3 regions of the Streptomyces sp. NBC_01717 genome follow, and region 1 is predicted to be linked to each of the others. Evidence: riboswitches for the same ligand, from Rfam matches in the RefSeq annotation. Region 1 holds a riboswitch; each other region holds the start of a gene.

Region 1 (3,838 bases):
GCTGGCGGACCGCCGCGTGGAGATCACCGGCGCTCCCGACCGCGGCATGACCGTCAACGCCCTCAACTCCGGGGCGAACGTGTGGATGGCGGACTTCGAGGACGCCACCTCCCCCACCTGGCACAACATCATCGGCGGTCAGCTCAATCTGCTCGATGCCGTGGAGCGCCGGATCGACTTCCGCACCCCCGAGGGCAAGGAGTACCGGCTCGGCGACCACGTCGCGACGATCGCGGTCCGCCCGCGGGGCTGGCACCTTGCGGAGGAGCACCTGGAGTTCGACGGCGGACCCGTGCCGGCTGCACTCGTGGACTTCGGTCTGTACTTCTTTCATTGCGCACGGCGCCAGATCGATGCCGGCTCGGGCCCGTACTTCTACCTGCCCAAACTGGAGAACCGCTACGAGGCCCGTCTCTGGAACGACGTCTTCGTCCTGGCGCAGGAGCTGCTCGGCATCGACCGCGGCACGGTCCGCGCCACGGTCCTGATCGAGACGATCACCGCCGCGTTCGAGATGGAGGAGATCCTCTACGAACTGCGCGAGCACAGTTCCGGCCTCAACGCCGGACGCTGGGACTATCTCTTCAGCCTGATCAAGACGTTCGGCCACCGCACCGACTTCCTGCTGCCCGACCGGGCCACGCTGACGATGACCGCCCCGTTCATGCGCGCGTACACGGATCTGCTCGTGCGCACCTGCCACCGGCGCGGCGCCCACGCCATCGGGGGAATGGCCGCCCACGTGCCCGGCACGGACCGGGCCGCCGACGAGGTGGCGCTGACCAAGGTCCGGCTGGACAAGGAACGCGAGGCAGAGGACGGCTTCGACGGCTCGTGGGTCGCCCATCCAGGACTCGTTCCCGTCTGCCGTGAGGTCTTCGACGGCGTCCTCGGAGACTGCAGCCATCAGATCGAACGCACCCGCGAGGACGTGGAAGTGACAGCGAAGGACCTCCTGTCGGTGCGCAAGCTCAGCGGTCCGCCCACCCCGGAGGGCGTCCGTACCAACATCGCGGTGGCGTTGCGGTACTTCGACGCCTGGCTCCGCGGCAGCGGGGCGGTCGCCCTGCACGGCCTGATGGAGGATGCCGCGACAGCCGAGATCGCCCGCGTGCAGATCTGGCAATGGCTGCGGCATCGCGTGGTGGGCCGTGAGACGGTGCTGGAGCTGCTGGACGACGAGCTCGCCGCCCTGGGCGCCGAGTACCCCTGGGCAGCTCTCGACGAGGTACGGATGCTCTTCGAGCAGAACGCTCTGAGGGCTGAGCTGCCGCTCTTCTTCACCCCGGACGCCTACACGCAACACATCGTCGAGCGCACGGAGGCACGGTCATGAGCCGGGACATCCGCCGGGTCGGCGTGGTCGGCGGCGGTGGGGTGGGCACCGGCATCGCAGAGGTGTGCGCGCGGCCCGGCCTGGACATCGTCGTGTGCGAAGTGGACGCGCATTGTCCCGGAATGTGAACAGCGGCGCCTCAGGAGCGGCCTGACCTCTAGTCTGGCCGGTGCAGCTGGTTCGCCCTGTCCGCCAGGCAGGCGCGTCGCAAGAGGGAACCCGGTGGAAATCCGGGACTGCCCCGCAGCGGTGAGTGGGAACGACCGCCGTCATACGCACTGGATCCGGTCGGATCCGGGAAGCGACGGCCAGTAGGAATCTGCCTCGGCAGGTGCGCCCGCGAGTCCGAAGACCTGCCCGTTGCCCGTACGTGACCGATCGCGTGCGGATATCCCGGTGACCTCGTGGGCGGGTCGGCGTACATACCAGGTGGACGACCGCGCCGACGGCGCGAGTCCCGTCCGTCCGGTTCGTCATCCCTTCGCGCCCGTGTCCCGTCTCCGGGATCCTCAGGAGTCATCTCGCGAAGGAGATTTCCGTGACAGCCAAGACCGCAGCCGCGGCAGCACGGGCCACCGTGTACGGCTACCCCCGCCAGGGCCCGAACCGGGAACTGAAGAAGGCCGTCGAGGGCTACTGGAAGGGCCGTGTCACCGCCGACGCCCTCCGTCGGACCGCGGCGGATCTGCGCCGGTCCACCTGGCAGCAACTGGCCGACACAGGCATCCACGGGGTGCCGACCGGTGACTTCTCGTACTACGACCATGTCCTGGACACCAGCGTCATGGTCGGCGCCGTCCCTCAGCGACACCGTGCGGCCGTCGAAGCCGACGCGCTCGACGGCTACTTCGCCATGGCACGGGGCACCCAGGACGTGGCGCCGCTGGAGATGACCAAGTGGTTCGACACCAACTACCACTACCTGGTGCCTGAGTTGGGACCCGAAACGGTATTCACCACTGACTCCACCAAGCAGGTCGGGGAGCTCAAGGAGGCGATCGCTCTCGGCCTCGCCGCCCGGCCTGTACTCGTCGGTCCGGTCACTTATCTCCTGCTCGCCAAGCCGGCTCCCGGCGTGGCCGCGGACTTCGAACCGCTGACCCTCCTGGACCGGCTGCTGCCCGTCTACGCCGAGGTGCTGGCGGACCTGCGCGCGGCCGGTGCCGACTGGGTGCAGCTCGACGAGCCCGCACTGGTCCAGGACCGCTCGCCGGCCGAGCTGAACGCCGCCGCCCGTGCCTACCGCGACCTCGGTGGCCTGACCGACCGCCCCAAGCTGATCGTCGCCTCCTACTTCGACCGGCTCGGCGACGCCCTGCCCGTCCTGGCGAAAGCCCCCATCGAGGGCCTGGCCCTCGACTTCACCGGCGCCGGCGCCGCCAACCTCGACGCGCTGGCCTCGGTGGGCGGACTCACCGGCAAGCGCCTGGTCGCCGGAGTGGTCGACGGCCGCAACATCTGGATCAACGACCTCGAGAAGTCCCTGGCCACCCTGGGCGCGCTCCTCGGCCTCGCCGATCAGGTGGATGTGGCCGCCTCCTGTTCCCTCCTGCACGTACCGATCGACGCTGCGGCTGAGCGGGACATCGATCCGCAGGTCCTTCGCTGGCTCGCCTTCGCCCGGCAGAAGACGGACGAGATCGTCACCCTGGCCAAGGGCCTGGCTCAGGGCACCGACGCCATCGCCACGGAGCTCGCCGCCAATCGCGCCTACCTCGCCTCCCGCGCGATCTCCCCGATCACCCACGACCCGGCTGTAAGGTTCAGGGCCGCCGCCGTCACGGACGCCGACGGCCGCCGCTCCCAGCCGTACGAGGAACGGTCTGCTGCCCAGAGCGCCCACCTCGAACTGCCACCGCTGCCCACCACCACCATCGGATCGTTCCCGCAGACGAGCGAGCTGCGCACCGCCCGTGCCGATCTGCGCGCAGGGCGCATCGACACTGCCGCTTATGAGCAGCGCATCGAGAGCGAGATCCGCGACGTCCTCGCCTTCCAGGAGGAGGCCGGCATCGACGTCCTGGTGCACGGCGAGCCCGAACGCAACGACATGGTGCAGTACTTCGCCGAGCAGCTCACCGGCTACCTCGCCACCCAGCACGGCTGGGTCCAGTCCTACGGCACCCGCTATGTCCGCCCCCCGGTGCTCGCGGGCGACATCTCCCGGCCGGAACCGATGACGGTGCGCTGGACCTCGTACGCGAACTCCCTCACCGACCGACCCGTCAAGGGCATGCTGACCGGTCCGGTCACCATGCTCGCCTGGTCCTTCGTCCGCGACGACCAGCCGCTCGGCGATACCGCGCGCCAGGTCGCGCTCGCCCTGCGCGACGAGGTGAACGACCTGGAGTCAGCGGGCACTTCGGTCATCCAGGTCGACGAACCCGCCCTGCGCGAGACCCTTCCCCTGCGCATCGCCGACCGCCCCGCCTACCTGGACTGGGCCACGGAAGCCTTCCGCCTCACCACTGGCGGCGTACGTCCGGACACCCAGATCCACAC
Region 2 (3,838 bases), 3.9 Mb from region 1:
CGGCGAACGCGTCCTTGATCCGGGTGATCACCTCGATCCGCTCGTCGAGGGACGCCCGCGGCCAGGGCCCTTCGTCGAAGGCCCGGCGGGCGGCGTCGACAGCCCGGTCCACGTCCCCCTCGCAGGCGTGCGGCACCCGGCCGATGACCTGCTCGGTGTGGGGCGATATCACCTCGATGACGTCCTGGCCGAGCGGATCGACCAACTCCCCGCCGATGAACAGTTTTCCGTGTTCGACAAGCTCGGTCATGGCTGCTGCCTCCCGCGACCCGGCACGTACCGACTCCGCACCTGACTCCATACCTGACTCCGTGTCAGAACTGATACCAGTTCCAGTTCCAGGAGTCCACGGATCCGACGGCGATCGACCTCGGACGAATAGTCGACCAGGGCTACTACTGGAACGAGTTCTCGTTACAGTGGTTGCGGCGCAGCACGGCCGCATGCCGGGACGAGAGATGGGGATCTCATGACACAGGTGACCGAGCACGGCGGCGGCGTGTGGTCCATCAAGGTCCCCATCCCGGACAACCCGCTCGGCCACACCCTGGTTCACGTCCTTGACACCGGCCGCGGCCCGGTCCTGATCGACACCGGCTGGGACGACCCGGAGGCCTGGGACACCCTGGTCGCGGGCCTCACCGCCATCGGAGTCGGCATCACCGACATCCATGGCGTGGTCATCACCCACCACCACCCCGACCACCACGGCCTGTCCGGCCAGGTCCGCGAATCATCCGGGGCCTGGATCGCGATGCACGCCGCGGACACCGCGATCGTGCGCCGCACCCGCGAGTCCGAACCGGGCACCTGGCTGGCCTACCTGGCGGCGAAACTCACCGCGGTCGGCGCCCCCGAGGACCACCTCGCCCCACTGCGCGCCGCCCGCGCCACCGGCCGGATGCGCACCCTGCCCGGCCTTCGCGCCGCCCTCCCGGACCGCGAGATCGTCCCCGGCGAGCTGCTCGACCTGGCGGGCCGCCGGCTCCGCGCGGTCTGGACGCCGGGCCACACCCCCGGCCATGTCTGCCTGCATCTGGAGGAGGACCACCCGGCGAACCTGCCCGGCCGCGGCCGGCTCTTCTCCGGCGACCATCTGCTGCCCGGGATCAGTCCGCACATCGGGCTGTACGAGGACCCGGACGACGCGACGGCCACCGACCCACTGGGCGACTACCTCGACTCGCTGGAGCGCATCGGCCGGCTGGGCGTCGCCGAGGTGCTGCCCGCCCACCAGCACGCGTTCCCGGACGCGGCCCGGCGCGTACAGGAACTCCTCGACCACCACGAGGAGCGGCTGACCGGCCTGCTCGCGCTGCTCGCCACCCCGCTCACGCCGTGGCAGCTGGCCGAGCGGATGGAGTGGAACCGGCCGTGGGAACAGATCCCGCACGGCTCACGGAACATTGCGGTCTCGGAGGCCGAGGCCCACGTCCGCCGACTGGTGAAGCTGGGGCGCGCGGAGGCGATGACAGGGAGCGATCCGGTGACGTACATCGCGGTGTGAGGGGGTTCGCCGACGATCCCCTCCAACACCGAGCCGCTCCTCCGCCTGAACGACGAAGCCCGCGACAAGGCCACCATGGCCACGGTTCGCGATGAGGCACCGGCCGTCATCAGGGGCTGACCTCCTCTCCCACCGCTCCGACCCGGCCCGACCCGGCCCGACCTCACGGGTGACGTACGTCGCTGTTCCGGGCGCCCCTCCGCCCGAAGCGGCGGGCTAGGCCCCGGTAGAGTGTGGGCGTCGTCATCATGCCCGTTCAGGGGGAAGCCGGTGCGAATCCGGCACTGACCACGCAACCGTGAGCCGCTGACACAGCGGTGAGTCGGAATGCCCTGTCCGCGGTCGTGACCGGCTCGCGTCACCGGAACCCCGGTGACCGGCACCGTCGAGGCATACGGGGCCGGAGCCTGGTGCCTGAGTGTGCCTGTGCCCGGTTCCCACCGCAGGAGAGGCCCAGCCCACCATGACCGTTCGCCGCACCGCAGCAACGCTCGCCGCCACCGCCACCGTGCTCTGTGCGGCCGCTGCCCCGGCCGCGGTGGCGGCGCCGTCTCCGTCGCCCACCCCGTCCGTCGCGCTGCCGTCCGGGCTGTACGGCACCAAGGACCCGACGTACGACGGGGTCTGGAGGCAGTCGCTGGCCTTCATCGCCCAGCGGCTCGAAGGGGTCACCCCCGCGGCCGCGTCCGTCGACTGGCTGGTCGCCCAGCAGTGTGACAGCGGCGCCTACGCCTCGTACCGCGCGGATGTCAGCAAACCGTGCGACGCGAAGACCATGACGGACACCAACGCCACAGCCGCCGCGGTCCAGGCGCTCGCCGAGGTCGGCGGGCACGGCGATGCCGTCGACAACGGGGTCGCCTGGCTGAAGTCCGTTCAGAACGAGGACGGCGGCTGGGGTTACAACCCGGGCTCGCCCAGCGACGCCAACTCCACCTCGATCGTGATCGGCGCCCTGGCCAAGCGGGGCCAGCGGCTCGGCGATGTGACGACCGAGGGCGGCAAAACGCCGTACGACGCGCTGCTCGAGCTGGCGATCCCGTGCGGCGGCAAGGACGGCGGCGCGTTCGCGTACCAGCCCGACAAGGGCGGCAAGCTCGCCGCCAACGCGGACGCCACCGCGGCCGGTGTGCTCGGTTCCATGGGCAAGGGGCTGGCCGCCTGGAACAATTCCGCGTCCGAGGACAAGGCGCCCACCTGCCACAAGGGCGCCGTCGTCAAGCCCGAGCAGGCCGCCCAGAACGGTGCGCACTATCTCGCGGGTGCCCTCGCGAAGACCGGCCACCTGAACCAGCCGCCGATGCCGGGCGCCACCGACACCACCGAGCAGCCCGACTTCGGCAACACCGCGGACGCGGTCGTCGCCCTGGCCGCCGCGGGCCACCAGGACAAGGCGGCCGGCGCGCTCGGCTGGCTGAAGAAGCACGCCGCGCCCTGGGCGGCCGAGAACGGCCCGGCCGCCTACGCCCAGTTGGTCGTGGCCGCGCACACGACCGGCGCCGATGCCCGCGACTTCGGCGGTGTCGACCTGGTCGAGCGGCTGAGCGCGACCGGGCCGAAGCCGGCCGCCGTCCACACACCCTCGCCGGCCACCAGCGACTACGCGGCGCAGGACGGCACGAGCGACGACGCCGGTCTCGGCGTGTGGTGGCTCGTCGGTATCGGTCTCGCCGCCGGTGCCGGTGTCGGCTTCCTCATCAGCAGCCGCCGGAAGACCCCGCAGCTGTGAACCGAGCGGGGAATCGATCCGGGTGGCCGACGGCGGGCGCCCTGCTGCTCGTTCTCGGCGCCGTCCTGACCGTGCTCGGCGCGGGCACCGCCCACGCGGCCGGCTACCGCTACTGGTCGTTCTGGGAGGGCAAGGGGACGGGCTGGGCGTATGCCACCCAGGGCCCGTCGCTGGTCCGGCCCGACGACGGTGCGGTGCAGGGCTTCCGGTTCTCGGTCAGCGAGGACTCCCAGGACTCGGCGAAGCCACGCCGCGCCCCCGACTTCGCGGCGATCTGCGCGGACACCCCCGCCAAGGACGGCAGCAAGCGGGTCGCGCTCGTCATCGACCCCGGCACGGCGGCGGACGCCCCTGACGGGGAGACGCCGCCCGCGCCGCGTACCGCGTGCGCGCAGGTCGCCGAGGACGCGAGCGCCGCGGAGGCCCTCGCCTCCGTGGCCAAGCCGCTGCGCTACAGCAGCGAGGCACTGCTCTGCGCGATCTCCGGCTATCCGGCCTCGGGCTGCGGTGAGCAGGTCTCCGGCACCGGGCACGCCGACACCACGTCGCAGGAGCCCGCGAGCCCGTCCGCCTCGGCCCACCCGGGGAGCGGCAGCGGCGGT
Region 3 (3,838 bases), 1.3 Mb from region 1:
AAGGCCGTCCCGGGCCGGACGCCCTCTGGGCACCTGACTATCCCAACGACGGCGACCGGGCGGGCGCGCGGCACTTCCTGGAGCACTGCGCGGACACCGGCAATCCCGAGCCGTTCGGCGCGTACGAGATCCGCCTCCGCGAGGACGGGCACGCCATCGGCGGAGTCGGCTTCCATGGCGTCCCGGACGACCAGGGGCAGGTCACGATCGGCTACGGCCTGATACCGGCGATGCGCGGCAAGGGGTACGCCTCCGAGGCTCTGCGCGCGCTGCTGGAGTTCGCCCGTGCCGAGGGTGTCGCGTCGGTCAAGGGCGACGCCGACCTCGACAACGCCGCGTCCCAGCACGTCATGGCAGCGGCCGGGATGCGCTTCGTCGGGGAGGACGACCTGCTGAGGCACTACCGGATCGACTGGACGGCCGGATCGGCGGACGAACGCGGGGACGGAGCGGCTGCGACGGACGGAGCCGCCGGGTCCGCACCTTCTCCCCAGGTCTCGGCTCGACGTCCGTCATGACGCCGGACACCCGGGCGGCTGGACCCCTACCACGACCGAACCCGCCAGGCAGCTCCTGGCGGGTTCGGTCGTAGTGGTGTTTCGGCCGGTCAGCCGGCAGCGGTGGCCGTGCGGGATACCGTGCCACCCTCCGCCGGGACCGTGTCCGATCCCGGCACCAGCAGACGCTCGGTCAGATAGCCGAAGAACAGACCGAAAGTGGTCCAGAGCGTGGCCTGAACGGCGAGGGTGGCGAGGCGGAACTCCCACAGCAGGCCGGCCGGGAAGTCCTTGCCGACCTCGTTGAACGAGGGCAGGAAGACGTAGGCGAGCCCGATGACGAGGACGTAGGCGGCGGATGCGGCGATCGTCGCGTTCCAGTTGCCCAGGCGAGGAGCCAGCCGCTTGCCGAGAATGACGGCCGCGACGGCGAGCAGCACACTGAGAGCGACCATGAGGAAGAACATGGCGGTGCGTTGGCCGATCGTGTCGGGGTTGCCGACGGCCGGCGGGTTGGCCGGGTACTTGAGGAACGGCACGACATACACGGTCAGCAGGGCGCCGAACGCGATCAGTGCGGCGGTGGCCCGGGGGCCGAACCTGCCGATGCGGCCGAGGGCGTAGCAGAAGACGAGCGCGGCGATGCCGCCGACGGCCACGCCGAAGACGAGGACACCGGTGGCGAGGCCGGCCGTGGACTGCATGGCACGGCTGACGAGTTCCTCGCCGCCACCGTGGTCGTGGCTGTGCGCCTCTTCGAGGGCGATCGCCGCGTCGACCCGCGACTCCCCGAGGAAGTAGGCGACGGCAAGTGCGAGCGCGCCCGCGACGAGGCCGGCCAGCATGCCTCGGATCAGCAGGGCTCTGACAGATATGGAGTTCATGAGGGGTTCCCCTGGCTTGCGCGGTATGTCAGTGGCAGGGGAAACCGAGCAGGTGGCGACCGTCGTGGACCCACTCGTGGACACCCTCGCCGGAGATGACCGCAGTGGCGCCCTGCTCGGCGCCGACGAAGTACAGCAGGACGAGCATGAGAATGCCGAAGAAGACCGCCCACGGGGCAATGGCCTTCAGCGAGATGGGGGTGATGGCGGGTGATGCGACGGCGGCGGGGGCAGCAGTCTGTGCCATGGCAGAACCTCCTGGGGGAACACGCGTCCCGATCGTGGTGCCTGAGACGACAGTGCTGGGTCTGACTTCCCGTACGGATACGGGTTCACAGTGGCGCGACCGTGCCGGATTCTCACCGGACTTCCATCACACCGTCGTCATGTTCGTCGCGACCATACCGCCTGGGAGCACCCCGCCGCCATGGCACCATCTGCCCACCCCACAGCCCTGGATGCCATGGTGTGCTTACTGAAGAGGCCACAGTTCAGGGAGTTGACGCGGGTGTTCACGGTACGGGTGATGTTGATCTCACCGGCGCTCAACGCGGCGCTGCGCGAGGCCCGCTTCGACGGCGACGCCCCGCTCGACGCGTCCGGCGTCCGGCGGGCGCGTGCGGCCGCGGCCGCGGTGCCTGCTGCAGACCGCCGGGTGCACGGCTCGGACGAGCGGTGCAGCGGGACCGCCGAGGCGTTGGGGCTGCGGTCCGAGCCCGAACCTGCCCTTCGGGGCTGGGACTTGGGGCGTTGGCGCGGACAGCGGCTGGCAGAGGTGAGCCGGGGCGAGCCGGAGGCGGTGTCGACCTGGCTGTCCGACCCCTCGGCCGCCCCGCACGACGGTGAGTCGCTGCTGGAGCTGCACGCGCGGGTAGGCGGCTGGCTGGATTCGCTGCATGGGGAGGGTGCCGACGACGGCAGCGTGCTCGCCGTGGTCGAACCCGCGGCGGTACGGGCCGCGATCGTGCATGCGCTGGGCCTTCCGCCGCAGGCGTTCTGGCGGTTGGACGTCGCCCCGCTGACGCTGTCCGAGCTCAGCGGCCGGTCCGGGCGCTGGAACCTGCGTTGCGGGCGGCCCCTGAGCACCGGAACCGACGAGATCACCGCGTCGCACGGACGGTAGCCGGGGGAGCCGTCTCCGTGATGGATCGCGGAGTCACGTACGCCCCCCTCCACCATGGGTCACGACGGACTTCGCCTCCCCTGCCCGGCCGGAGGGCGGGCACCTGAGGCCCCACTCCCCCACAACGACCCGCCCTCCTCCGCGGCGGCGGGCCCGGCCGCACACCCTTCCACCCGGGCAATGATGACAAATCGTACGTAAAATGGCCAAGGCGATCGAGCCCACCTCCTCTTCGGAAGGGCGACCGACCATGACCGATCAAACGCAGCTGAGCCGGCCCGAGACCACCCGCCCGGCATCCGAGTCCACGCACGGAGCAGGATCTCAGGGCGAAAGCCGCCGGGAGAACCGCCGAACGGAATCCGGGGCACGGGGGCGTACCACGATCGCCGACGGCGTGGTGGCGAAGATCGCCGGGCTGGCGGCCCGGAGCGTGCCCGGAGTCCAGGGCATGGGCGGAGGATTCACCCGCGGTATGGGGACCGTGCGGGAGCGAGTGCCCGGAGCGGGAGGTCGGTCCGTCACCGGCGGTGTCAAGGTCGAGGTCGGTGAGGTCCAGACCGCGGTCGACCTGTCGCTCATCGTCGAATACGGCTTCCCGATCGTCGAGCTCACGGGCGACGTCCGGACCGAAGTGATCGCCGCCATCGAGCGGATGACCGGTCTGGAGGTCGTAGAGGTCGACATCACGGTGACCGACGTGAAGCTGCCCGACGAGGAAGAGGAGGAACAGGTGCCGGAAAGGCGAGTCGTGCAGTGATTCGCCGGACCGGATCTCGCCTGGCCGCAGGGGGTGACCATCGGCCGTGTCGTCGGCCTGAACCTCGGCTGCCTCCCGAGGTCCATCGGATTTCCGCCTGACAGGGCCCACTGAGGCAGCCGCGCATGACGGGGATGGGGCCGACCTCGATCGGAGGACCAGATGTCCACAGGAATCATTGTTGCCATCGTCGTCGTGGTGGTGGTCCTTGTCGCCATCGCGGTGATTGTCCGGCTCGCCGTTCGGCGGCGGCATCTGCGAGAGCGCTTCGGGCCGGAGTACGAGCGTGCTGTCGAAACAGGTGACAGCCGCACGGCGGCTGAGCGTGATCTGCGCGACCGCGAGCAACGGCACGACGACCTCGATCTCAAGCCGCTGCCCTCGACCGCTCGTCAGCAGTACGCGCAGGAGTGGAACAGCGTGCAGGAGCATTTCGTGGACCGCCCGCAAGAGGCGGTCGGTGAGGCGGACCAGCTGGTGACCCGGCTCATGACGGAACGTGGCTACCCGACCGAGGGCTACGAGCAGCAGGTGAAGGACCTGTCGGTCGAACACGGGCGCACGCTGGAGCATT

What was found. A riboswitch is a leader RNA that binds a small molecule or an ion and turns the genes downstream of it on or off. The one in region 1 is predicted to bind cobalamin.
Region 2: it holds a riboswitch for cobalamin, as region 1 does, so the genes downstream of both, OHB49_RS29340 (prenyltransferase/squalene oxidase repeat-containing protein) here and metE (5-methyltetrahydropteroyltriglutamate--homocysteine S-methyltransferase) in region 1, are expected to answer to the same signal.
Region 3: it holds a riboswitch for cobalamin, as region 1 does, so the genes downstream of both, OHB49_RS06135 (CbtB domain-containing protein) here and metE (5-methyltetrahydropteroyltriglutamate--homocysteine S-methyltransferase) in region 1, are expected to answer to the same signal.

The regions. Positions count from the first base shown of each region.
Region 1 covers NZ_CP109178.1:2,595,452-2,599,289, forward strand. Annotated here, with positions in the region: gene aceB (malate synthase A) at 1-1,336, shown strand, start outside; partial or broken gene OHB49_RS11815 (3-hydroxyacyl-CoA dehydrogenase NAD-binding domain-containing protein) at 1,333-1,446, shown strand; cobalamin riboswitch at 1,496-1,711, shown strand; gene metE (5-methyltetrahydropteroyltriglutamate--homocysteine S-methyltransferase) at 1,875-3,838, shown strand, end outside.
Region 2 covers NZ_CP109178.1:6,472,768-6,476,605, reverse strand. Annotated here, with positions in the region: gene OHB49_RS29355 (aldehyde dehydrogenase) at 1-250, opposite strand, end outside; gene OHB49_RS29350 (MBL fold metallo-hydrolase) at 470-1,507, shown strand; partial or broken gene OHB49_RS29345 (hypothetical protein) at 1,526-1,627, shown strand; cobalamin riboswitch at 1,720-1,906, shown strand; gene OHB49_RS29340 (prenyltransferase/squalene oxidase repeat-containing protein) at 1,971-3,236, shown strand; gene OHB49_RS29335 (SCO2322 family protein) at 3,278-3,838, shown strand, end outside.
Region 3 covers NZ_CP109178.1:1,309,156-1,312,993, forward strand. Annotated here, with positions in the region: gene OHB49_RS06125 (GNAT family N-acetyltransferase) at 1-518, shown strand, start outside; gene OHB49_RS06130 (CbtA family protein) at 608-1,381, opposite strand; gene OHB49_RS06135 (CbtB domain-containing protein) at 1,410-1,628, opposite strand; adenosylcobalamin (AdoCbl) riboswitch at 1,632-1,780, opposite strand; gene OHB49_RS06140 (histidine phosphatase family protein) at 1,908-2,504, shown strand; gene OHB49_RS06145 (Asp23/Gls24 family envelope stress response protein) at 2,755-3,264, shown strand; gene OHB49_RS06150 (hypothetical protein) at 3,427-3,838, shown strand, end outside.